3 regions of the Amphritea japonica ATCC BAA-1530 genome follow, and region 3 is predicted to be linked to each of the others. Evidence: predicted binding sites of a transcription regulator. Region 3 holds the regulator's gene; each other region holds the start of a gene.
What was found. Region 3 encodes PhoB, which activates phosphate uptake and scavenging genes when phosphate is short. Its sites were predicted from a motif close to TGTCATANNNNTGTCANA; they were not measured.
Positions count from the first base shown of each region.

Region 1 (8,250 bases), 980 kb from region 3:
GGCGACGATCCGTAGCTGGTCTGAGAGGATGATCAGCCACACTGGAACTGAGACACGGTCCAGACTCCTACGGGAGGCAGCAGTGGGGAATATTGCACAATGGGCGAAAGCCTGATGCAGCCATGCCGCGTGTGTGAAGAAGGCCTTAGGGTTGTAAAGCACTTTCAGCAGTGAGGAAAGGTTAGTAGTTAATAACTGCTAGCTGTGACGTTAACTGCAGAAGAAGGACCGGCTAACTCCGTGCCAGCAGCCGCGGTAATACGGAGGGTCCGAGCGTTAATCGGAATTACTGGGCGTAAAGCGCGCGTAGGCGGTTTGTTAAGTCAGATGTGAAAGCCCCGGGCTCAACCTGGGAACTGCACCTGATACTGGCAAACTAGAGTACAGAAGAGGGTGGTGGAATTTCCTGTGTAGCGGTGAAATGCGTAGATATAGGAAGGAACACCAGTGGCGAAGGCGACCACCTGGTCTGATACTGACGCTGAGGTGCGAAAGCGTGGGGAGCAAACAGGATTAGATACCCTGGTAGTCCACGCCGTAAACGATGTCTACTAGCCGTTGGGAAACTTGATTTCTTAGTGGCGCAGCTAACGCAATAAGTAGACCGCCTGGGGAGTACGGCCGCAAGGTTAAAACTCAAATGAATTGACGGGGGCCCGCACAAGCGGTGGAGCATGTGGTTTAATTCGACGCAACGCGAAGAACCTTACCTACTCTTGAAATCCAGAGAATTCGCTAGAGATAGCTTAGTGCCTTCGGGAACTCTGTGACAGGTGCTGCATGGCTGTCGTCAGCTCGTGTTGTGAAATGTTGGGTTAAGTCCCGTAACGAGCGCAACCCTTGTCCTTATTTGCCAGCACGTAATGGTGGGAACTCTAAGGAGACTGCCGGTGACAAACCGGAGGAAGGTGGGGACGACGTCAAGTCATCATGGCCCTTACGAGTAGGGCTACACACGTGCTACAATGGCCGGTACAGAGGGCCGCAAACCTGCGAGGGGGAGCAAATCTCAGAAAACCGGTCGTAGTCCGGATTGGAGTCTGCAACTCGACTCCATGAAGTCGGAATCGCTAGTAATCGCGAATCAGAATGTCGCGGTGAATACGTTCCCGGGCCTTGTACACACCGCCCGTCACACCATGGGAGTGGATTGCACCAGAAGTAGCTAGCTTAACCTTCGGGAGGGCGGTTACCACGGTGTGGTTCATGACTGGGGTGAAGTCGTAACAAGGTAGCCCTAGGGGAACCTGGGGCTGGATCACCTCCTTAAACGATAGCGGATTCTTAGCAAGCGTTCACACGAATTATCTGATCACTGATAGAGAGAGCAACTAGCAGCCGAGAGGCTGTTTTTTATGCGATAGGCTTGTAGCTCAGCTGGTTAGAGCGCACCCCTGATAAGGGTGAGGTCGGTGGTTCAAGTCCACTCAGGCCTACCAATCTTCCGTCATACTCACGAGTAGAACGAAAGATGGTACTAATCATTGGGGCTATAGCTCAGCTGGGAGAGCGCCTGCTTTGCACGCAGGAGGTCTGCGGTTCGATCCCGCATAGCTCCACCATTTACTGAACTTTAAATGGTCTCTAAAGTTTTAAAACATACACATCATCTGATGTTTATTTTTTAAAGCTTTTAGCTTTAAACGCTCTTTAACAATTGAATCCTGTAACAAAACGAGAAAGAAAATGTACAAGCGCTTATCCGGCGTAATGTATCGTTATTTCAGCAGTCATCGAAAGATGACAAATGAAGTTTAATCAGTGACTTTGACAGACCCTTTTGGGTTATATGGTCAAGTGACTAAGCGTGCACGGTGGATGCCTTGGCAGTCAGAGGCGATGAAGGACGTGGTAACCTGCGATAAGGTTCGGGGAGGCGGTAAACGGCCTTTGATCCGGACATTTCCGAATGGGGAAACCCACCCAGTATAAGCTGGGTATCTCTTGAGTGAATACATAGCTCTTGAGAAGCGAACCCGGGGAACTGAAACATCTAAGTACCCGGAGGAAAAGAAATCAACCGAGATTCCCCTAGTAGCGGCGAGCGAACGGGGACCAGCCCTTAAGCTGTGTTGTAGTTAAAAGAACGCTCTGGAAAGTGCGGCCATAGTGGGTGATAGCCCCGTATTTGAAAACTTATACACAGTGAAATCGAGTAGGACGGGACACGTGATATCCTGTCTGAACATGGGGGGACCATCCTCCAAGGCTAAATACTCCTGACTGACCGATAGTGAACCAGTACCGTGAGGGAAAGGCGAAAAGAACCCCTGTGAGGGGAGTGAAATAGAACCTGAAACCGTGTACGTACAAGCAGTGGGAGCGGTCCTTGAGACCGTGACTGCGTACCTTTTGTATAATGGGTCAGCGACTTAATTTTAGTAGCAAGGTTAACCGTATAGGGGAGCCGTAGGGAAACCGAGTCTTAATAGGGCGTTCAGTTGCTAGGATTAGACCCGAAACCGAGCGATCTATCCATGGGCAGGTTGAAGGTTGAGTAACATCAACTGGAGGACCGAACCGACTGTCGTTGAAAAGCCAGCGGATGACTTGTGGATCGGAGTGAAAGGCTAATCAAGCTCGGAGATAGCTGGTTCTCCTCGAAAGCTATTTAGGTAGCGCCTCATATCTCACCTACGGGGGTAGAGCACTGTTTCGGCTAGGGGGTCATCCCGACTTACCAACCCGATGCAAACTCCGAATACCGTAGAGTGCAATTATGGGAGACACACGGCGGGTGCTAACGTCCGTCGTGAAAAGGGAAACAACCCAGACCGTCAGCTAAGGTCCCAAAGTTATGGTTAAGTGGGAAACGATGTGGGAAGGCTTAGACAGCTAGGAGGTTGGCTTAGAAGCAGCCACCCTTTAAAGAAAGCGTAATAGCTCACTAGTCGAGTCGGCCTGCGCGGAAGATATAACGGGGCTCAAACCATACACCGAAGCTACGGATGCTATTTATAGCATGGTAGAGGAGCGTTCTGTAAGCCGTTGAAGGGAAAGCTGTAAGGCATCCTGGAGGTATCAGAAGTGCGAATGCTGACATGAGTAACGATAAGGGGGGTGAAAAACCCCCCCGCCGGAAGACCAAGGGTTCCTATCCAATGCTAATCAGGGTAGGGTGAGTCGACCCCTAAGGCGAGGCTGAAGAGCGTAGTCGATGGGAAACAGGTTAATATTCCTGTACTTTTTGTTATTGCGATGGAGTGACGGAGAAGGCTAGGCCAGCACGGCGTTGGTTGTCCGTGTTTAAGGTTGTAGGTTTAGGACTTAGGAAAATCCGGGTCCTTATAAGACTGAGAATTGATGACGAACCCTCTTTTGGGTGAAGTGGTTGATGCCATGCTTCCAGGAAAAACTTCTAAGCTTCAGATAACAAGAAATCGTACCCCAAACCGACACAGGTGGTCAGGTAGAGAATACCAAGGCGCTTGAGAGAACTCGGGTGAAGGAACTAGGCAAAATGGTACCGTAACTTCGGGAGAAGGTACGCCGGTGCTGGTGATGGGACTTGCTCCCTAAGCTAGCGCTGGTCGAAGATACTAGGTGGCTGCGACTGTTTATTAAAAACACAGCACTCTGCAAACACGAAAGTGGACGTATAGGGTGTGACGCCTGCCCGGTGCTTGAAGGTTAATTGATGGGGTTAGCTTCGGCGAAGCTCTTGATCGAAGCCCAAGTAAACGGCGGCCGTAACTATAACGGTCCTAAGGTAGCGAAATTCCTTGTCGGGTAAGTTCCGACCTGCACGAATGGCGTAACGATGGCCACACTGTCTCCACCCGAGACTCAGTGAAATTGAAATTGCGGTTAAGATGCCGTATATCCGCGGCTAGACGGAAAGACCCCGTGAACCTTTACTATAGCTTCGCAGTGGACTTTGATATTACTTGTGTAGGATAGCTGGGAGGCTTTGAAATCTGGACGCCAGTTCAGATGGAGCCAATCTTGAAATACCAGCCTGGTACTATTGAGGTTCTAACTCAGGTCCCTTATCGGGATCGAGGACATTGTGTGGTGGGTAGTTTGACTGGGGCGGTCTCCTCCTAAAGAGTAACGGAGGAGTACGAAGGTGCGCTCAGCATGGTCGGAAATCATGCATCGAGTATAAAGGCATAAGCGCGCTTGACTGCGAGACTGACACGTCGAGCAGGTACGAAAGTAGGTCTTAGTGATCCGGTGGTTCTGTATGGAAGGGCCATCGCTCAACGGATAAAAGGTACTCCGGGGATAACAGGCTGATACCGCCCAAGAGTTCACATCGACGGCGGTGTTTGGCACCTCGATGTCGGCTCATCACATCCTGGGGCTGAAGCCGGTCCCAAGGGTATGGCTGTTCGCCATTTAAAGTGGTACGCGAGCTGGGTTTAGAACGTCGTGAGACAGTTCGGTCCCTATCTGCCGTGGACGTTTGAGATTTGAGAAGAGTTGCTCCTAGTACGAGAGGACCGGAGTGAACGAACCTCTGGTGTTCGGGTTGTCATGCCAATGGCATTGCCCGGTAGCTACGTTCGGACAGGATAACCGCTGAAAGCATCTAAGCGGGAAGCCCCCTTCAAGATGAGATCTCACTGGGACCTTGAGTCCCCTGAAGAGCCGTTCAAGACCAGGACGTTGATAGGCTGGGTGTGTAAGCGTTGTGAGGCGTTGAGCTAACCAGTACTAATTGCTCGTGAGGCTTGACCATATAACGCCAAAAGCGTTTGGGTCATCTGATTGAAAGACGATATATGCAAGACGGATAAGAGTTTGTACATACTCTCCGACTGATTACAGGATTCAAATGACGCTTGAACAGCAATGTTCAATCGTTAGAGCAACCAGTTTTGCTTGGCGACCATAGCGAGATGGAACCACCCGATCCCTTACCGAACTCGGAAGTGAAACGTCTTAGCGCCAATGGTAGTGTAGGGTTTCCTTATGCGAGAGTAGGTCATCGCCAAGCTTCAAATAAGAGACAGCCCCGATCATTAGTTTGGTCGGGGCTTTTTCGTGTCTGGGATTTAGAAAACAGGCGCAGACGCGACTGCGTCGCTGCTAGAACGGCGCTACGCGCCTGCTCGTGGCTGGAAAAAGCGTAAGAGCAAAAGCCTTCTTTATGAGTCATATCAGTCAATGTAATTGATAACTTTGTAAGGTTATTCATTCGCCGTGAGGGCACGGCTCCTACATACAAAAGACATAGCAGAGAATGCTATCACTGGGGTCTATGCTTTTTCTAGCAACTGCTCTAAATAATTTCGTAATACTTGAGTCACCAGTCTGTCACAAGTCCTCTCTAGTATCTCCGCATCAAATTTTCTTATGATGGAGTACTCCGATGCCCGCCTTCCGTTTTCAAAAAGCGCTTTTAACATTAGCTATTGCCCTTTCGGCCACTGCTGCCCATGTACACGCCGATTCGTTCAACCGTATTGCCAGCTTTGGAACTATTCACAACCTGCCGGAAGGTACTGAGCAGAGTCAGGAAACTTCGCCCGAAATCATTGCAGTTAGCGAAGATGGGAAGACTCTCGTTTATTCTGATAGCCCGTTTGAAGCGTTGGGTTTTGTTGATATCACGGACGCAAGAAAACCTGATTCTGGCGGCATAGTTAAGCTGGATGGTGAACCTACATCTGTTGCTATTGGTGGTAAAACGGTTTTTGCCGGTGTAAATACTTCCGAGAGTTATACTCAGCCTTCAGGCTACCTGCTTGCGCTGGGTCTAAAATCGCGGGATGAGTTGGCTCGTTGTGATCTGGGTGGTCAGCCAGACTCTATCGCCGTGTCGAAGGATGGGCGTTATGTTGCTGTTGCTATTGAGAATGAGCGTGATGAAGACCTGAATGATGGTGAATTGCCGCAACTTCCAGCGGGTTGGGTAGCGATCGTCCCTGTTAATAAAGGTCAGCTTCAATGCGATAAGATGACTAATGTAGATATGACAGGGCTGGCAGAGATTGGTGCTAGTGATCCTGAGCCGGAGTTTGTTGATTTTAACAGTCGTAATGAGATCGTTGTTACGTTGCAAGAGAATAATCATTTAGCAATTATTGATGCCGCCAGCGGTAAGCTTCTAAATCACTTCTCTGCAGGTAGTGTTGAGCTGGAAGGTATTGATATCAAGAAAGATAAGAAGCTTGATTTCACCGGTAGCCAGACCCGTTTGCGAGAACCTGATTCTGTTAAGTGGATCGATGATAACCGTTTCGTGATCGCCAATGAGGGAGACATGAATGGCGGTTCACGTGGTTTTACTATCTTTCATAAAGATGGACGCGAGCTGTTTGAATCAGGTACCTCTTTTGAGCAAGAGATTATTCTGGCAGGCCATTATCCTGAAAAACGTTCGGGTAAAAAAGGCAGCGAGCCTGAAGGTGTTGCTGTAGGCAAGTTCGGCGGTGAGACCTATATCTTTATCCTCTCAGAACGAGCATCTGTCATTGGTGTTTACCGTGATACAGGTGCAGCACCTGAGTTTATACAGTTGTTGCCCTCCGGGATGGCCCCTGAGTCTGCGGTCGTTATCCCGCAGCGTAACTTGTTGGTGAGTGCCAACGAGAAAGACCTTATTGATGATAAAGGCCCTCGAGCCCATGTAATGATATATAGCCTCACTGATGCGCCAGCGGCTTACCCACAGATTACTTCGACATTGACCAGTGAAGGTAAGCCAATTGGCTGGGGTGCGTTATCAGGTCTTACGGCAGATCCGGCTAAACCTGGTGTACTGTATGCTGTGAATGATAGTTTCTATGCTAATCAGCCGACTATTTTCACGATTGATGCTAATCAATTTCCGGCTCAAATTACCACAGAAACTCCTGTTCTGCACGAAGGTAAAACCGCTCAAAAACTTGATCTTGAGGGGATCGCTGCGGATGGTAAGGGAGGTTTCTGGCTCGCATCAGAGGGTAAAAAGGCTAAACAGATTCCGCATGCTATTCACCATGTAAACAGTAAAGGTGAAATTGACCGCTCGATCGATTTTCCGGTTGAGCTGTTGAAGCATGAGATGAAGTACGGTGCAGAAGGTATCACTATGGTCGGTGATAGTTTGTGGATCGCAATTCAACGTCCCTGGAAGGACGACCCTGAAGATCAGGTAAAACTACTATCTTATAACTTAAAGACAAATAGCTGGGGTGCAGTACGTTATCCGCTTGAAACACCCAAGAAAGGCTGGATAGGTCTCTCTGAGATCGTTAAGCACGGTGATAATGTTTATATCATCGAGCGTGATAATCAGTTGGGTGAGAATGCTGTCGTTAAGCGTCTTTATAGTGTTTCTATAGACCAACTGAAGCCTGCTGTAATAGGATCTGATTTGCCGATAGTTAAAAAGATGCTGGTGCGGGACTTTATGCCCGATCTACGTTCTTTGAATGGGTATGTTCAGGATAAGATAGAAGGCTTTGCAGTGGATGCTATGGGTACGGGTTATGCCATTACTGACAACGATGGTGTCGACGACAGCTCCGGTGAGACTTTGTTCTTTAGCACTGGCAAGATGTAACAACTAATTGATAGCTTAAAGGCGGCCATTGGCCGCCTTTTTTTTGTCTGCTATACAACTGAAATATGAACAACTTCTACATCTTTTGTTTCTCCGGACTAGACTGTATTGGTATATGCAGTAAAACTGCGTTGCTGTAATCATCCGGGGGGAATGATCATGGAGTTGGTTAAAGACCTGTCAGACAGTGGTATTGTGTTTTATTGGATAGATGAAGCGGGTGTGCGGATTAGTCCTGAGCTTGTGACATTAAATCTAGCTAATGAATGGCATCAGAAAATTTTATTCGAAAGCTATTCTGGTCAGGAGCGGCGCATCTCCGTCATCGATCGACGCTCTGATCAGGATAAGCGTGATTCCATGATAAGAAATTATATCTCATCTCAAGCTTTCCCTAAGGGGCGGAGAATCACTGATATTCCGGCTGAAGTTGATCAGGATTTGGTAAAAGAAAAACTGAAAACACTTATCTGAATTTTCTGTTCTTACTTGTCTTTGTCTTTTTAATATTATGTAAATTAATAAGTAATATTTATGTAATTATTTTCTACTATTATCACTGCCATTAAATATCGACATGATTTTTTAGGTAGTGTGTATGCGCTTTAGTTTAAGTTTTTTCTTTGTTTTAATTCTGTTTTGTTCTTCGATAAGGGCAGATATTAATTTGTCTGTTGGGTCAGGTATTACTCTTATTGCTGTAAATGGGGCTGAAATTAATCGTAGCTCTCTATTTGACCATGCCGATAACATTG
Region 1 covers NZ_AP014545.1:928,291-936,540, forward strand. The annotation lists rRNA gene AMJAP_RS04295 (16S ribosomal RNA) at 1-1,269, shown strand, start outside; tRNA gene AMJAP_RS04300 (tRNA-Ile) at 1,363-1,439, shown strand; tRNA gene AMJAP_RS04305 (tRNA-Ala) at 1,487-1,562, shown strand; rRNA gene AMJAP_RS04310 (23S ribosomal RNA) at 1,792-4,684, shown strand; rRNA gene rrf (5S ribosomal RNA) at 4,827-4,942, shown strand; gene AMJAP_RS04320 (esterase-like activity of phytase family protein) at 5,318-7,495, shown strand; gene AMJAP_RS04325 (hypothetical protein) at 7,655-7,969, shown strand; gene AMJAP_RS04330 (YccT family protein) at 8,094-8,250, shown strand, end outside.
Region 1: a site for PhoB is predicted at 5,250-5,267, ahead of AMJAP_RS04320 (esterase-like activity of phytase family protein). Genes of this name have one in related genera too.

Region 2 (8,250 bases), 270 kb from region 3:
GACGGCGTTGACCGATAGTGGTTATACAGTAGAAGAAGCGGAAGACGGTGAAGAGGGACTCTATCTGGGAAATGAGTTTCCCTATGATCTGGCGATTGTTGATATCGGTTTGCCTAAGCTATCCGGCGTGGAAGTGATTCGCCGCTGGCGGGAAAATGATATTAATTTCCCCATTATTATCCTCACTGCCCGGGGCGATTGGCAGGATAAAGTGGAAGGCCTGGAAGCCGGTGCCGATGATTATCTGGTCAAACCGTTTCATATTGAAGAGCTGATGGCACGGTTGAATGCATTGTTACGACGAGCGGCCGGGCATGCTAAGCCTATGCTTGAATTTGGTCCTTTAAAGCTGGATAGCAGTGGTCGTAATGTCTTTCTGAATGAGGCCTCGGTAAAGCTGACCAGCTACGAATACAGAACTCTGGAATATCTGATGCTCAATGCGGGAAAGGTAATATCTAAGAGCGAGCTAACGGAGCACCTTTATCATCAGGACTTCGACCGCGACAGTAACGTTTTGGAAGTGTTTATTCGTCGCTTGCGTCAGAAGCTTGATCCGGATCAGACACTGCAACCTATAGCCACTGTGCGAGGCCTGGGGTATCGCTTTGATCTGGCCGCAGGAGCTGTAAATAACGCATGATGCCCCGTGCCCTAAGAGCTCGCCTGCTTCTCGCTTCGCTGCTATTGCTGCCTGTCTTCTTTGGCCTGACAGGTTTTGCCCTGCAGCAGGCTTTTCACCATAGTCTGGAGGTGGCCGAAGAGGAGCGACTCAAACTGCAGGTTTACCTGATACTGGGTGCCGCTGAGTTGAATGGCGATCGGATAATGATCCCGGATAGTTTGCAGGAACCCCGCTATGCGCAGGTTGAGTCAGGTCTGTACGGTTTTCTGCATGAGGGTGATGAGATGCTGGTGTGGTATTCAGAGTCAGCCAAACTGATCAGTGATAACCTGTTGGATCAGCTAGCGTTTGATGGGCTCAGCACGGGAGACTCGAGGTTTTATCAATTGCCGGCGCAAGGTGTCTTTGTGTATCAGTTTGCCCTGCTTTGGGAAATCGCCGGACAAGAGCACAATTATGTATTCACCGTGCTGGAGTCTGATAGTTCGGTTAAGGCTGAGCAAAAAGCGTTTAACACTCGTCTTTGGGGCTGGCTGGGCGCAGCAATCTTTTTCTTTCTTTTAGTTGAAACAGCGTTGATTCGCTGGGGACTTAAACCGCTAACCCGGTTAGCGGCCGATTTGAAGCGGATTGAGGTTGGCCAAAGCGATAAGTTAACCGGAGAATATCCGACGGAGGTTCAGGCGGTCACAGATAATCTTAATCTGTTGATACACAATGAACGTCAGCAGCGTGAACGCTATCGAAATACGTTGGGAGATCTGGCTCACAGTCTGAAAACGCCGTTGGCGGTTATCCGTGGTGCGGGGCAAGAGAAACTTAATTTTAACGAGTATCAGACCCTGGTGACTGAGCAGGCTGCTCGGATGGATCAGATTGTGCAGTATCAGTTATCCCGAGCAGTTAAAGGGCAGGGACGGACGTTGGCTAAGAAGACGTCGGTGGCGCCTTTAGTTCAGCGAATGGTCACCGCATTGGGCAAAGTCTATCGGGATAAAGAGATAGAGGTAGAGCTTGATCTGCATGGAGATTACCAGTTAGCGGCGGATGCACGGGATCTGATGGAGTTACTGGGTAATGTGCTTGAGAATGCGTTCAAATATGGTCATAGCCGGGTCGGGGTTAGCTTTAGTAATGGCGCAGGCATGCTACAGATTGATATTGCCGATGATGGGGAGGGAGTCTCCCCAGAGCTGCGCCAGACTATTCTGAAACGGGGTGAGCGGGCTGATACCTCAGCGCCGGGCCAGGGTATTGGTCTTTCTGTTGTCGTTGATATTCTAAGTAGCTATGACGGTGAGCTGGAAATTAGTGAATCAACGTTTGGCGGGGCGCTATTTTCAATCAGATTCCCCTTAAGCTAAATAGATTTAGAGAACGCTTTAGAGTTTCGCTGGAAGTTATATAGCGCTTGCTTGCCATTGGGCAGATTACTGACCTCAGTCTCGATAAAGCCTCTTTCAATAAACCAGTGGGCGGTGCGGGTTGTGAGCACAAATAACCGATTTAACTGCTGACGACGTGCAGATTCCTCGATTGCCTGAAGAAGGTTTTCACCACGATCTCCGCCTCTGTATTCCGGTGCAATTGCCACGCAGGCCAGCTCGGCGGCGCGCTCTTCTTTGAAAGGATAGAGTGCGGCACACCCGACAATAGCACCATCAAGGCTGATGACCGTAAAGCAACTGATTTCAGCTTCCAGTAGTTCCCGTGAACGACGCACCAGTACACCGGCTTGCTCCATCGGTTGAATCAGCTCAAGGATGCCGCCAACATCTTCAATCGTTGCCGGACGAATCTGCTCGTAGGATTGTTCGATCACCATAGTGCCGATACCGTTACGACTAAAGAGCTCTGAAACCAACGCGCCGTCTTCCCGATAGCTGATCAGGTGGCTGCGGGGAACCGCGTTTCGAGACGCTTCGACAGCGGCTTTCAGGTGGCGCGAAAGCTCTGAAGGCGTCTGATCTGGTTCGTCATGCTTAGCCATGTACTGACTGACCAGACGTTCCGCAGTATCAGCCAGAATTTCAGAACGAAGTTCGTTATTACTATCGCGAACACCGCCGTCCTCACCAAACATGATAAGTTTATCCGCGTTCAGGCTGATGGCCACTTGCGTTGCCACATCTTCAACCGCCAGATTAAAAATTTCACCCGTAGGGGAGTAGCCCAGATGCGATAACAGCACGATATTATTGATACTCAGCTGTTGACGGATCGCTTCACTGTCTACCCGACGAACTTCGCCGGTGTGACAAAGATCGATACCTTTATAGATACCCACAGGCCGTGCGGTCACAAAATTACCACTACAGACCCTGATCTGGGCGCCATGCATCGGTGAGTTTGCCAGCCCCATAGAAAGTTTGGCTTCAATTTCGGTACGCAGGCTGGCCGCAGCTTCGATCACGCATTGAAGTGTGTCGCTATCGGTGACGCGCAGGTGGTGGTGTACTTTATCACTGATCTGCTGCTGTTCTAGTTTAGCTTCGATTTGTGGCCGGGAGCCGTGCACCAGTACCAGCTTAACGCCGAGACTATTGAGCAAAGTAATATCGTGAATGATGTTGCCAAAGTTTGTGTCGGCGAGCGCTTCCCCTCCTAACATCAGGACGAACGTTTTCCCCCGATGCGCGTTGATATAGGGGGAGCTATGACGAAACCAGTTTACATATGGATTGTTATCATTAATCACGATTAAAAACAGTACCTTGCAATCAGTTGTTCCAATACTGCTACTGTAGGCCTAATCTGGTCAAAAGCCAAATACTCATCGGGTTGATGCGCCTGATCTATCGATCCAGGTCCCATGACAATAGTATCCATGCCCAATGATTGCAGGAAAGGGGCTTCGGTGCCAAAGGCAACCGCTTCAGCCTGGTAGCCGGTTAAACGCTCTGCTGTCGTGACAAGCTCAGAGTGCTTATCATTACTGAAGGCGGGGATCCCCGGAAAGAGAGGTTCAGTGGAAATGGTCACACCGAACTGCTTTTCCAGAGGGGAAAGCCGCTTGGCCACACCTTCGCGCAGTAAGTCGGCAGACATCCCGGGCAGTGGACGGAGATCATATTCAACTTCGCATGCGCCACAGATACGGTTGGGGTTATCGCCGCCATGGATACATCCCAGATTTAGTGTAGGGACTGAAACCTTAAAGTCGCTGTTTTGATAGTCACGCTGAAGCTCTTTGCGGAAGCTGATGAGTTCCCCCAGTACTGAATGCATCGCCTCTAGCGCACTGGCGCCCAGGCTAGGGTCGGATGAGTGGCCGGCACTCCCTTTCACCTTAACCTGTTCCATCATCATCCCCTTATGCATATAGATTGGCCGCAGGCTAGTGGGCTCGCCAATGACTGCATAGCGAGCTTTAGGGTAACCGGCTTCTGCCAGTGCCCGGGCCCCGTTCATTGAGCTTTCTTCATCGGCAGTGGCCAGAATGATCAGGGGCTGCTGTAAGGTTTTGTCAGTAAACTTACGAGCGGCTTCAATAGCGATAGGAAAGAAACCTTTCATATCGCAGGTACCTAAACCATAAAACCGGCCATCTTTTTCTGTTAGTTTAAAAGGGTCGCTGTTCCACAGTTCAGCGTTGAAAGGGACTGTGTCAGTATGGCCGGATAGTACCAGTCCACCTGGGCCGCTGCCGAGTGTCGCGATCAGGTTGGCTTTTTCCGGATGCCCGGGAATGGCCATCACTTCTGTCTGAAAGCCTAAGCCGGATAACCAGGATTCAAGCTTCTCGATTACGCCCAGATTACTCTGATCCCAGTGGGCAGCTGTACAGCTTACGGATGGAGTGGCGATCAGTTCGGTCAGCATAGTGAGCAGATCGGGTGGTGAGAGTTGCATAGATAGATCCGGTTTTTTTATAAGTTATCCGGGTATTGTGCAGCTTTCGACAGAAATAAAAAAGGCGATCACAGTGTGATCGCCTTTTTTGTTTGCCAGTACGTTTAACTGAAAATGCCTTTCAGGGTGAAGAATATCACGATTGAAAGGAAGGCTCCGGCAGGCAGTGTGACCAGCCAGGAGACGAAAATAGTGCCTACTACTTGCAGGTTCAGGGCTGACAGTCCCCGTGCCAGGCCTACGCCGAGTACTGCTCCTACAAGCGTATGGGTCGTTGAAATGGGCAGGCCGGTGCCCGAAGCAAATACAACCGTAGAGGCGGCAGCCAGTGTTGCTGCGAAACCTCGGCTAGGGGTCAGTTCGGTGATGTTATTACCGACGGTAGCGATCACTTTATGACCGTACATCACCAGGCCGGCAACGATACCCGCTCCACCCAGTAATAGGATCCAGACTGGCATGGCGGATTTTTGTGCAACCTCACCTGCTGAGCCGACAACACCGACAACGGCGGCCAACGGTCCAACAGCATTGGCAACGTCATTAGAGCCGTGAGCAAATGCCATCGCGCAGGCAGTAAACATCATCAGGACGCCGAAGACTTTTTCTACACTGGCGAAATGGTAATCGCGATCGTCTTCTGTTTTAGCCTTAATGTTCCGTAGCATGAATATGCCCAGCAGCATGGTCAGAAAAGCGATACCTATAGAGATCAGAGCGCTGTTAGCAAAACCAGGATTAAGACCGATGTGCTTTAGACCTTTTGTGAAGGTAACCATCGAGATCATAAAACCAACGAGGAAGATGTACATCGGTACATATTTCTTCGCGTTCTTGAAGGGGTCTTCAGTATCCAGTATCAGCTTTTGCACACTTCGGAACAGAAAGAAGGCGATAAACCCGGCCGTCAACGGCGAGACAACCCAGCTGGCGACGATTTTTCCTACCTTTGCCCAGTGAACCGCATCTACTGAGATACCCACCGCTGCAAAGCCAACAATGGCTCCGACGATAGAGTGGGTTGTGGATACGGGCCAGCCCATAGCAGTGGCAATAAGTAGCCAGATACCCGCAGCCAGCAGGGCTGAGAGCATCCCGTAAACCAATAGTTCCGGCGTACCGGATAAAATTGCCGGATCTATGATGCCTTTACGAATGGTCGCTGTTACCGCGCCGCCTGCAAGGTAGGCTCCGGCAAACTCAAAGATAATAGCGATGATTATCGCTTGTTTCAGGGTCAGGGCTTTGGAACCTACCGAGGTTCCCATCGCATTTGCTACATCGTTAGCGCCCACACCCCAGGCCATAAAGAATCCAAACACACACGCCATGATGACAAGGATACTGCCATATTCCGCAATGATGCTCATGATAACTACCTAATTTAAGATTCAGAAAAATTAATGTGAGGCTTATTTCGCCAGCAACAATTGCAGGCGGCTACCTACCTGTTGTGCTTTATCAGCGAGATCACCAATCCAACGGATAACCTGATACAGGAACATGGCATCGATTGGGTTCAGCTCTTTCTCCACCTCAAAAAGGGCGGAGCGAACTTCGCGTTCCATTTCGTCAGCGTCGTGTTCCAAATCATCCAGGTCATGGATCATTTGCTCTACGACTTCAACTTCATGGCCTCGGAAGCCTGCCGTAATCAATTCATCCAGCTCGTTCAGGGCGGTTAACGCCTGGCCGGATGTTTTCAAAGAAGCGCGGACATACTCAGCAACAATTGGCTGAATCTGTTTAGGGAGAGACATTTTTCGGCCTAGCATAAGTCCGGCAATATCTTTTGCACGATTTGCAATTTTATCTTGCATGCGCAGTAGTTCGAGAAGGTCGGTGCGGGGTACGGGCAGGAATATACTGTTAGGAAGATTCATACGAATCTCCTTCTTCATGGTATCTGCTTCACCTTCGAGAACCGCAATAGTGTGTTGCACTTTTGCAGCTTCTTCCCAATCTTCTGCCATTACGGCGTCAAAGAACGGAATCAGCTGTATCGCACAGGCATGAGCTTTAGCAATATGTTCTTGCATTGGCTGGAAAGGCGATCGTGCAAACATCTGCAAAATCGGATTATTAGTAACCATAAAAATCACCGGTTTTAGTGCAAAATTTTCGCGAGTATACGTGGGGCTGTCGTCTGTTTGTAGTCATAATGAAACATAAATGTAACTAATTTGACATAAGTTGAAGCCGGGTAGCCGGTTCCGTGACGTTGGGTGTGTTGTAACTTACTGTTTTATCACTTTTTTATGTATTTATTATTGTTTTGTTAAACTTTTGTTACAGAAGAATATATCGAGACAAAAAGCGCTTTTTGGTAAGCTGAAAGAATCAAACGGCCACCGATAGAGTACCTTTATATATGCTCAGCCAATTAATAGAAAAACTTCCTCTGCTTGTTCAGCCAGGCGTCACTCTCAACCTGGAGAAATCTATTAACACTGTTCAAAGCCTGACTCATGAGTCGGAACGTATTCAGGCTGACCTGGTTCGGGTGCTGGCTGGTAGTGACTATGTTGCTGACCAGCTGGGTCGAAAGCCTCAACTGTTCGAGGATTTGTTACAGAATAATGACCTTTATTCTGTCTACGGAGCGGGAGAGTACGCGCAGCGTTTAGGACAGAGCCTGGCTTTGGTTGAGAGTGAGGAACTACTTCATAGTGTTTTACGGAAATTCAGACAGCGAGAAATGGTCAGGATAATCTGGCGCGACCTAACCCGTGCTACGGATATGCGGGGAACAACGGCTGACCTTTCTGCCCTTGCTGATGCTTCTATAGACCAGGCGTTGCAATGGCTATATCAGGATTGTTGTAGCAAGTGGGGGACGCCGCACGCCCCCGCTGCAGAAGGAGCTTCGGGGAAGCCTCAGCAGTTGATTGTACTGGGGATGGGTAAACTGGGTGCCTATGAACTTAATCTCTCTTCCGATATTGATCTGATTTTTGCCTACCCGGAAAAAGGCATGACTGAAGGGGGGAGGCGGGTGTTGGCAAACCAGGACTTCTTTAGTCGTTTGGGCCAGAAACTTATCCAGGCGTTGGATAATATAACGGCGGATGGTTTTGTTTTTCGTACTGATATGCGACTTCGCCCCTATGGAGCAAGTGGTCCGCTGGTCTGTAGTTTTGCTGCGATGGAAGAATATTACCAGGATCAGGGGCGAGACTGGGAACGTTACGCCATGATCAAGGCCCGGGTAGTTGGGGGTGACCAGCAGGCAGGGGGTGATCTTCTGGAAATGCTGCGGCCCTTTGTCTATCGAAAATATATCGACTTCAGTGCGTTTGACTCTTTGCGTTCGATGAAAGAGATGATCAACAAAGAGGTGCGGAGAAAAGGACTGCATGGCAACGTGAAATTAGGTGCTGGTGGTATCCGGGAAGTGGAATTTGTTGCTCAGGCGTTTCAGTTGATTAGGGGAGGGCGTGATCCCCGGTTACAGCAACGAGAGCTGCTGAATATTCTTCCCTTGTTACCCGAGACTGTTGGTATGCCTGAGCAAGCTGTAGAGGATCTGACCGAAGCGTATACTTTTCTTCGTAATGCGGAGCATGTCATTCAGGCGGTGGCTGACCGGCAGACACAGGAGTTACCAGTTGACGAGGTTGGCCAGGCGCGGATGGCTTATAGTATGGGGTTTGAGAACTGGAGTGACTTTATGCTCGAGTTGGATCGCCAGCGAGGGCGGGTTACAGAACATTTTGCAAATGTGATTGCGCCGGCAGAAGAGGCGGCGGAAAGCGACGATCTGAGTAGCGACT
Region 2 covers NZ_AP014545.1:224,280-232,529, forward strand. The annotation lists gene AMJAP_RS01040 (response regulator transcription factor) at 1-643, shown strand, start outside; gene AMJAP_RS01045 (ATP-binding protein) at 640-1,989, shown strand; gene argA (amino-acid N-acetyltransferase) at 1,986-3,323, opposite strand; gene argE (acetylornithine deacetylase) at 3,326-4,477, opposite strand; gene AMJAP_RS01060 (inorganic phosphate transporter) at 4,582-5,847, opposite strand; gene AMJAP_RS01065 (TIGR00153 family protein) at 5,890-6,570, opposite strand; gene glnE (bifunctional [glutamate--ammonia ligase]-adenylyl-L-tyrosine phosphorylase/[glutamate--ammonia-ligase] adenylyltransferase) at 6,849-8,250, shown strand, end outside.
Region 2: a site for PhoB is predicted at 6,754-6,771, ahead of AMJAP_RS01065 (TIGR00153 family protein). Genes of this name have one in related genera too.

Region 3 (8,250 bases):
AAGATATCGCCAACCCCTCAACTATTTTTCACGCGCTTGAAGAGGCCGGCATAAACACTGAATTAGAAACCGACGAAGCCTGCGAAGAAACCCTTCTGCGCTGGCAAAATGAATGGGAGCATGGCAACTTTGGCCTTCGAACCCCCGCCATTGTGGCTAATGACGGGCGCCGTATGGTGGGATTATTAAACCCACAAACCGTGCTCGAGTTCATGCAGGGAGCCGACGTGGAACCCGGTACCCTCACCAGCAGTTCCCGTTATCAGGAAAGAATGACGATAGCCCTTCTTGGGGAAGACCCTATTACTGAGCTTTGGCCAATACTGTCCACGCTCAGAGATGAGAACAACATACTTCTGCCTCAGTCATTAGCAGCACTGCAAGAGATGTTGCTTTCAGACGAACGTTGCCCGGATCTCGTGCTGCTTCATAATACGGAACAGCACGCAAATCTTATCGACATCTGTCGGAGTACCTCCCATTTAACCCGGGAAAAACAGGTTCCCCTAGCCGTGATTGGCACACCCATCTCTGATACTGATGAGGTGAGCCTATATGATATGGGGGTTGCAGATTATCTGTTACAACAACGTAACACTTCTATCATTCAGGCACGCATCAACATACTCCTGCAGTTGAAGCGCGCTCACGATATGCTTGCCAGAGCAGCGAGCATTGATACCCTGACACAGGTTTATAATCGCAGAGAGTTTGAGCGCTGCTTCGAAACTGAGTGGCGCCGGGGCCAGCGTTCACGCCAATCCATTTCAGTTATCCTGATCGATATCGACCATTTCAAAGCCTACAACGACAACCTTGGACACTTGAACGGCGATAACTGCTTGCGACAAATAGCCTCAAGCATTCGGGATTCAGCCCGCCGGGCTCAAGATCTGGTTTGCCGTTTTGGCGGGGAAGAATTTATCATTCTGCTACCGGAAACTGACCGAACAGGCGCTGAAATATTAGCAGAGCATATCCGACAACAGATCATAGATCTGGATATTCGTCATAGCCCTAATTTTAAAGACCAGCCCGTTACTATTAGCTTGGGTGTTGCTTCAACGCTGCCTTCGCAGAAGGGGCAATCCCCGAAAGAACTCATCGATCAAGCTGATATCGCCCTCTATAAGGCGAAGAAACAAGGTCGCAATCAGGTTGCGGTCTTTGATGAATAGCCCTGAGGCGGGCCTCAGCAATAATCCGCAAAAGGAGGAAAACGTTCAATTAACGCTTCCCGCCCCAGCTCGCGCAGTCGCTTGATATTGCGCTCAGGAATCTGTTCCGGGTTAGAGTAATGGGTTAGCGCCCGGCTCATTTCTGCCTCACGAATAATATGGAACACCGGCCAGGGAGAACGGTTGCTCCAGTGACTCAGGTCATCTTCAGCCACGCCATGAAACAGATAGCCCGGATGGAAACTGGCCAGCTGAATCACGCCCTCCAGTCCCGCCTGCTCCAGTAACTCTTCAAACAGACGCAAGTGATCGAGATAGTCGTAAAAGTCTTCCAGGCCGGTCGGCACGATAAACAATGTAGTCGATATCTCTTTTTCACTGGCCGCCAGCAGTTGTTCGATCTCTGCCATAAAAGCGGCCACCAGCGACTCACTACCCCGAGCATCAGTGATTGCATAGCGCAGCGAATTATCCTTAACCACCGGCGCGGCAAATGGGCAAAGATTCAAGCCCACGACCATTGTCTCTACCCACTGTCGGGTAAGCTGCTCAATCTGCTCGGTTGAGTAGTGTTGTTGCGCTTTAGCCATTATCTTTCACCTGTTCCAATCGATGCTCTAACCGATACATTTTAATCCGGCTAGGGTACTATACAGCCAGTTTTTTTGCTGAGAAATGATCGTGCCAATCCCTGCAGCCCTTAATCAAAATAGCTTCGACGTTCGCTGGTATACACTGCGACGTCCGGCAGCTCCTGATGCTCCGAATATCTGGCGAAAGTGGCTACTGGACCGTGGCTCTCTGACCCAACACCTGTTGCAGGCCAGTAACGGTGATTTTAAAGTTGAGGTTGTACGCCAGATATGGGGACGTCCTACCCGCTCAGAAGCTCTGGCGCTGGGGATTTCGCCCAGACAGATAGCGTTAATCCGTGAAGTACAACTGGTCGGTCTTGGGCAACCCTGGGTATTCGCCCGAACAATTATTCCGGCGACCACCCTCACAGGTAAACAACGGGAATTAAACTTCCTGGGAAACCGTTCCCTAGGGACCGTCCTCTTCCGCGACCCAACGATGCGCAGAGGCGCTCTCCAAATCAGTCGGCTTAAAATAAGGAGTGGAGAAACGGTCTGGGCTCGTCGGTCCATGTTTAAGCTGGCAAATAAGCCCCTGCTGGTAGCCGAGGTTTTCCTGCCGGCACTACAACAGGTAAACTATCGGAAAAAATGATTATAGGCTGTTTATAATGCAATCAGGCGCTAAACCGATCGAAGCTGGCTGGCAACAAAAACTGCAGGCTTGTGGTCAGCTGATGCGAGTAAATAAGCCGATCGGCACCTACCTGGTGCTCTGGCCGATGCTCTTTTCGCTATGGATCGCGGCTGAAGGCATCCCCCCACTGAATCTGCTATTCATTTTCTGCCTCGGCACTTTTTTAATGCGCTCAGCCGGCTGTGTAATCAATGACTTCGCCGACCGAAAAGTAGATGGGCATGTAAAACGCACCGCTCAACGCCCGCTTCCCGGAGGCAGAATTTCTGCAAAAGAAGCATTAATCCTATTTTTTCTGCTGCTGGTTACCGCTTTTATTCTCGTGCTGTTTACCAATTCGATGACGGTCTACCTCTCCTTTGGCGGTGTTGCCCTGGCCGCCTGTTACCCTTTTATGAAGCGTTATACCCACCTCCCCCAAGTCGTGCTGGGAATGGCATTTGCCTGGGCGATACCGATGACTTTCAGCGCGACTCTGAATGAGATTCCACCTATCGCCTGGCTAATCTACACCGCAACCATGCTCTGGACGGTAGCCTACGATACGATGTATGCAATGGTCGACCGGGATGACGATATAAAGATCGGCGTAAAATCCACTGCCATTTTATTTGGCGATCTGGATAAAATTATTATCGGTATTCTACAGCTGCTCACCCTGATCATATTTATTATGGTGGGCCTCCAACTTAGCTTATCGATCGGATTCTATCTCGGCCTGACAGTCATGGCAGGCTTGTTTGCTTATCAGCAGCATCTGATCAAAGACCGTCAGCGGGACGCCTGTTTTAGCGCCTTTCTCAACAACAATTATGCCGGCCTGGCCCTCTTCATCGGGGTGGTAATACACTATCTAACGGTTTAATGACAAATTCACTTGCATCACCGGGTGCTTTGTCATATTTCTGTAACAGTTTCATCATCTAATATGACCGTCTGAATATATCTAATAAATGAGGTGATTGGTCATGACGTCGGGTAAACGCGTTCTGATTGTTGACGACGAGGCTCCGATTCGCGAAATGATCGCCGTTGCTCTCGAAATGGCAGGCTATGAGTGCATGGAGGCGGATTCCGCCCAGGCTGCCCATCCTATGATCGTTGATAATCTTCCAGATATGATCCTATTAGACTGGATGATGCCGGGTATCAGCGGTATCGAGTTTGCGCGACGCTTACGCAAAGATGAAATGACCTCAGATATCCCAATCATCATGCTAACGGCAAAAACCGATGAAGATAATAAGATTCAGGGTCTGGAAACCGGTATTGATGATTACATTACTAAGCCGTTCTCCCCCCGCGAGTTAGTTGCCCGACTGAAAACAGTACTTCGCCGAACAACCCCCAAAGGTATTGAAGAACCAATCACCGTCGATGGATTAACCCTGGACCCGGTCTCTCACCGGGTCAGCTCTGAGCTGAAACCACTGGAACTGGGCCCTACTGAATTCAGACTGCTGCAGTTCTTTATGACCCATCAGGATCGCGCCTATAGCCGAAGCCAACTGCTGGACCTGGTGTGGGGAGGCAATGTTTATGTTGAAGAGCGTACTGTTGATGTGCATATCCGTCGCCTGCGTAAAGCACTGGGTGACCGCCACGACTACCTGATACAAACAGTCCGTGGTACTGGCTACCGCTTTTCTTCTCAAGCGGCCTGAGACTAGCGATGTATAACGCCAGCCACTCCATAGCCAGCAACCTGTTGTTAACCGTGGTGGCTGGGTTTGTACTGGGTCTGATCATTGGCCATCCCGGCTGGACCCTGTCTGTCACCCTGATTATCTGGGGACTCTATCAGATTAAGCAGTTCAATCGATTGCAACAATGGTTGATGAGCAGTGACCGCTCTAAGGTGCCTGAAAGTCAGGGCTATTGGGGGGAACTCTTTGATGAGCTATCCCGAGACCAAAAAAGACAACAACAGCGTACTCAGTCATTACGTAATGTGATCAATCGGTTCCAGCAATCCTCCGCAGCACTGAGCGACGCTATCGTCATTATTGATGGGCAGAACCATTTAGAGTGGTGGAACAGAGCCGCTGAAGGTCTGCTAGGGATGAAAGTCAAAACCGACCGGGGTCGCTCGGTCATGAATCTGCTACGGGATCCGCGCTTTGTCCGTTACTACCGCAAAGGGCTGTATGAGGATCCGTTAGAACTCTCCTCTCCGATACACAACGATATTATCCTGGAATACCGGATTACCCGCTTTGGGGCAGGCGACCGCATTCTGGTCGCCCGTGATATTACCCGCCTCAAACAACTGGAGCAGACCCGACAGGATTTCGTCGCTAACGCTTCTCACGAGCTGCGTACACCGCTTACAGTAATTCGTGGCTACCTAGAGACCTTTCTTGACCAAGAGCTGCCTCGACCACTACAGCGCGGTCTGAGCCAGATGGAAAGTCAGTCTAAACGGATGGAAAACCTGGTATCTGATCTCTTGCTCTTATCACGCCTTGAAGCCAGCGCTCATGTCGCTGATGAACTGCCTATTCCTCTTCATTCGATAATCTACCGATTACAAGAAGATGGCCTGGCCCTCGGCAAAGACAAGAACCAAACTATTACTGTTGACCTGGAAGCAGGCAAAACGCTTCTGGGTCAGGAATCGGAGATCTTTAGTGCGATTTCAAATCTGGTTTTTAATGCGGTTCGTTATACCCCCAATGAAGGCAATATTAAGCTACGCTGGTGGACCGACAAAAAGGGCGGTCACTTCTCAGTCCAGGATAACGGCGCGGGTATCGACAGTATTCACCTGCCACGACTGCAGGAACGTTTCTACAGGGTCGATGAGAGCAGGTCCTCAGATAGTGGTGGTACCGGTTTGGGTCTGGCCATTGTTAAACATGTAATGCTTCGTCATGGCGGTCGGCTAACCATCAATAGTCAGCCGGGTAAAGGTAGTAGCTTTATCTGCCATTTCCCTTCCGATCTCATTATCGCTACGCCGGCAAAAGAGCATATAGAAAACGAATAGCAACTATAAAAAAACGCACATAATTCGTGCGTTTCTTATAGCCTCGCCGACACTGCTTATTACTCTAATCGCCCCTGATCCTGACGCAGCGTCAGGTCAATCTCAGTGTCACCTGTATATTCCTCAACCCAGAAAATGGTCGCGCCTATCACCGCGGCCGGCATCACCAGCAAATTCACCAACGGAATCATCATACCCACGGACACCAGGCCGCCAAAACCAACTGATGTTAGTCGCCGCTGCTTAAGGGAATCTTTCATATCCCGAAAGCTAACGTGATTATTATCCATCGGGTAATCACAATATTGAATCGCCATCATCCAGCAGCCAAAGAGGAACAACAGAAACGGTGCAACGATACCCAGCACCGGGATAAACGTCAGTACGAGTAAAAACAACAACCGGGGAAGATAGTAGAGTAATTTTGAAATCTCACGGGCTACCGTTCGGGGAATCAGGGCTATAATTTCCTGCCAACCGGAATCAGTTACCGTGACTCCGCGCAAGCGCTGCTCAACCTTCTCAGACAATATGCCATTGAAGGGTGCAGCAATGATATTAGCCACCACACTGAAACTGTAATACACCGTGATTAACACAAAGCCAGCTACCAGCGGCCACAATAAGTAACGGAGGAACTGTAGCCAGTCCCAGTCTGGCAAAATAGAACTCAGTAAATAATCGATCCAGTAGCCCATCTGATCAAATAGCAGCCAGATAGCCCCGGTAAATAAAAAAACATTGATCAACAACGGCACTAACACAAAATGTCGTATGCCTTTTTCCGGCAACATTGCCAGGCCACGCATAAAAAAATTTGCGCCGCGGAACGGGTTTCCTTTCATCGGGTCCTCAGTTAATTAGTTGGGTCAGCCCATAAAGTGATTATAAAAACGGACAATAACTGCCAGCAGCATCATAGACAGACCGATCCGGTTAATCATGAATTCCCGCTTAGTGAAGCTAATTGTTGCCTGCCAGAACACCAGTACGGATTTAAGATCCTGGGTTCGTAAGACGTAGAGTATCAGCGACACTACAAACACGCCAAGGCCAACCATCATTAACAGCTGTTCTGCTACTACAAGATACATCTACCCTTCACCTTCAATTATGATTCAAGGCCTTAAGATTAACAGAAATAGTCGGCATAAGTGGCTGGTTTAGCCTATAACTTTATGTGAACATGCAGCTTATTTCTCCTTCTCTGCATCGGAGTCCACTATGAAAGCAATCTCTATACATCAGTTTGGCGGCCTCGAAGAGCTAACTTACAGCACCCAGCCTAAACCCCAGCTTAATTCCGGTGACGTTCTCGTAAAAACCACTGCTGCAGGGGTCAATCCTATCGATTGGAAAACCTGCTCAGGAGGTGGCGCCAGCGGTTTCATAGATGAGATGCCGTTTATACCCGGCTGGGAGTTTTCTGGCGTTATTGCTGATGCAGGGGATACTGACTTTGAAGTGGGTCAGGCGGTATTCGGGATGATTCGATTTCCTCAACCGGCCGGCTGCTATGCCGAATATATCGCAGCACCAGCAGCCCAAATCAGCCGGTTACCCGATGCTGTGGACCTGATCACCGCTGGCGGCTTTCCTACAACAAGCCTGACCGCGTGGCAGGCCCTGTTTGATAAAGGAGCCCTTAAACCGGGCCAGAAAGTACTGATATTAGGAGCGGCCGGTGGCGTCGGCCACCTTGCAGTACAGCTGGCAAAGTGGGCTGGAGCTCATGTTACCGGTACCGCATCCATGCACAACCACGAGTTTCTGGCAACGCTGGGGTGTGAACATACCATTGACTATCACAGCCAAAATATCACCGATCATGTCAGCAATATTGATCTGATTATTGACTGTATAGGAGGGGAAACTGCAATTGAAGCCCTGCCTTGCCTGACAGCAGACGGGGCTATCGTTACGCTTCCATCGATCACAAAAGACCAGGTAGTGGCTGCAGGAGCAGCTCAAAGACGCCGGGTTGAAACCATTCTTTGTGAGCCTTCGGCAAAGCAACTCAGTGAAATTGCTCAACTGGTTGCCGATGAACAGCTACAACTGCATACAACCGAGACATTCCCTCTGGATAAGGCAGCAGAAGCTTTCGAACTCAGTCAAAGCGGCCACGTTTGTGGCAAGCTGATTCTTACAATGGACTCACAGAATTAATTCGTACTATCCAATGAACCGGCCAATTGCAGGTACTCCGCCTGCAATTGATTAGCCTGTTCTACCATTCTGACCACCGACCGATCAACCAACCCCGGAACGAACGCGTCCTTGCTGGCATCTGCTGTTTTTCGAATCCGCTCCAACTGTTGACCGATCTTCTTTAATCCCTGGTTTATCGAAGGAGTCGTATACGGTATTGCCTCTAGTTTAATCAGATTATCGCCCAGCGCCTGGTACGTTTCGCGATAAGCCGGCTCTACCTCAGCACGCATACCCCAAGCCATCATGCCATACAAAGCAGATAACCGTTGGCACAGCAATTCATGTTGCCCCATCAGCTCTAACATCTGCGCCCCCTTACTGAGGTTCCCCACTACCATGCCCTCTAGCAGTAATGTTCCCTGCTTAAGCGTATTTTCATTCATGGTATACAACTCGACTAATCGAGCCCGGTCCGGCTTCTGTTTGTACTGACGCTGTAATAATACCCAGCTTTGTTCCATCTGTTTTAATTGGTGTAACACCTGAATATCAGTAACTGCAGCATTGAGCTGTTGCTGCTGCAGATCGAAGCGCGTTATCGCCTCAGCCAGTGCCTGATTCGCTTTACGAGAGCGCACTCCCAACCCAGAAAGCACA
Region 3 covers NZ_AP014545.1:3,783,009-3,791,258, forward strand. The annotation lists gene AMJAP_RS17455 (diguanylate cyclase) at 1-1,178, shown strand, start outside; gene AMJAP_RS17460 (DUF1415 domain-containing protein) at 1,193-1,768, opposite strand; gene AMJAP_RS17465 (chorismate--pyruvate lyase family protein) at 1,854-2,408, shown strand; gene ubiA (4-hydroxybenzoate octaprenyltransferase) at 2,425-3,315, shown strand; gene phoB (phosphate regulon transcriptional regulator PhoB) at 3,419-4,114, shown strand; gene phoR (phosphate regulon sensor histidine kinase PhoR) at 4,123-5,439, shown strand; gene cysZ (sulfate transporter CysZ) at 5,499-6,284, opposite strand; gene AMJAP_RS17490 (hypothetical protein) at 6,309-6,533, opposite strand; gene AMJAP_RS17495 (NADP-dependent oxidoreductase) at 6,664-7,608, shown strand; gene AMJAP_RS17500 (hypothetical protein) at 7,605-8,250, opposite strand, start outside.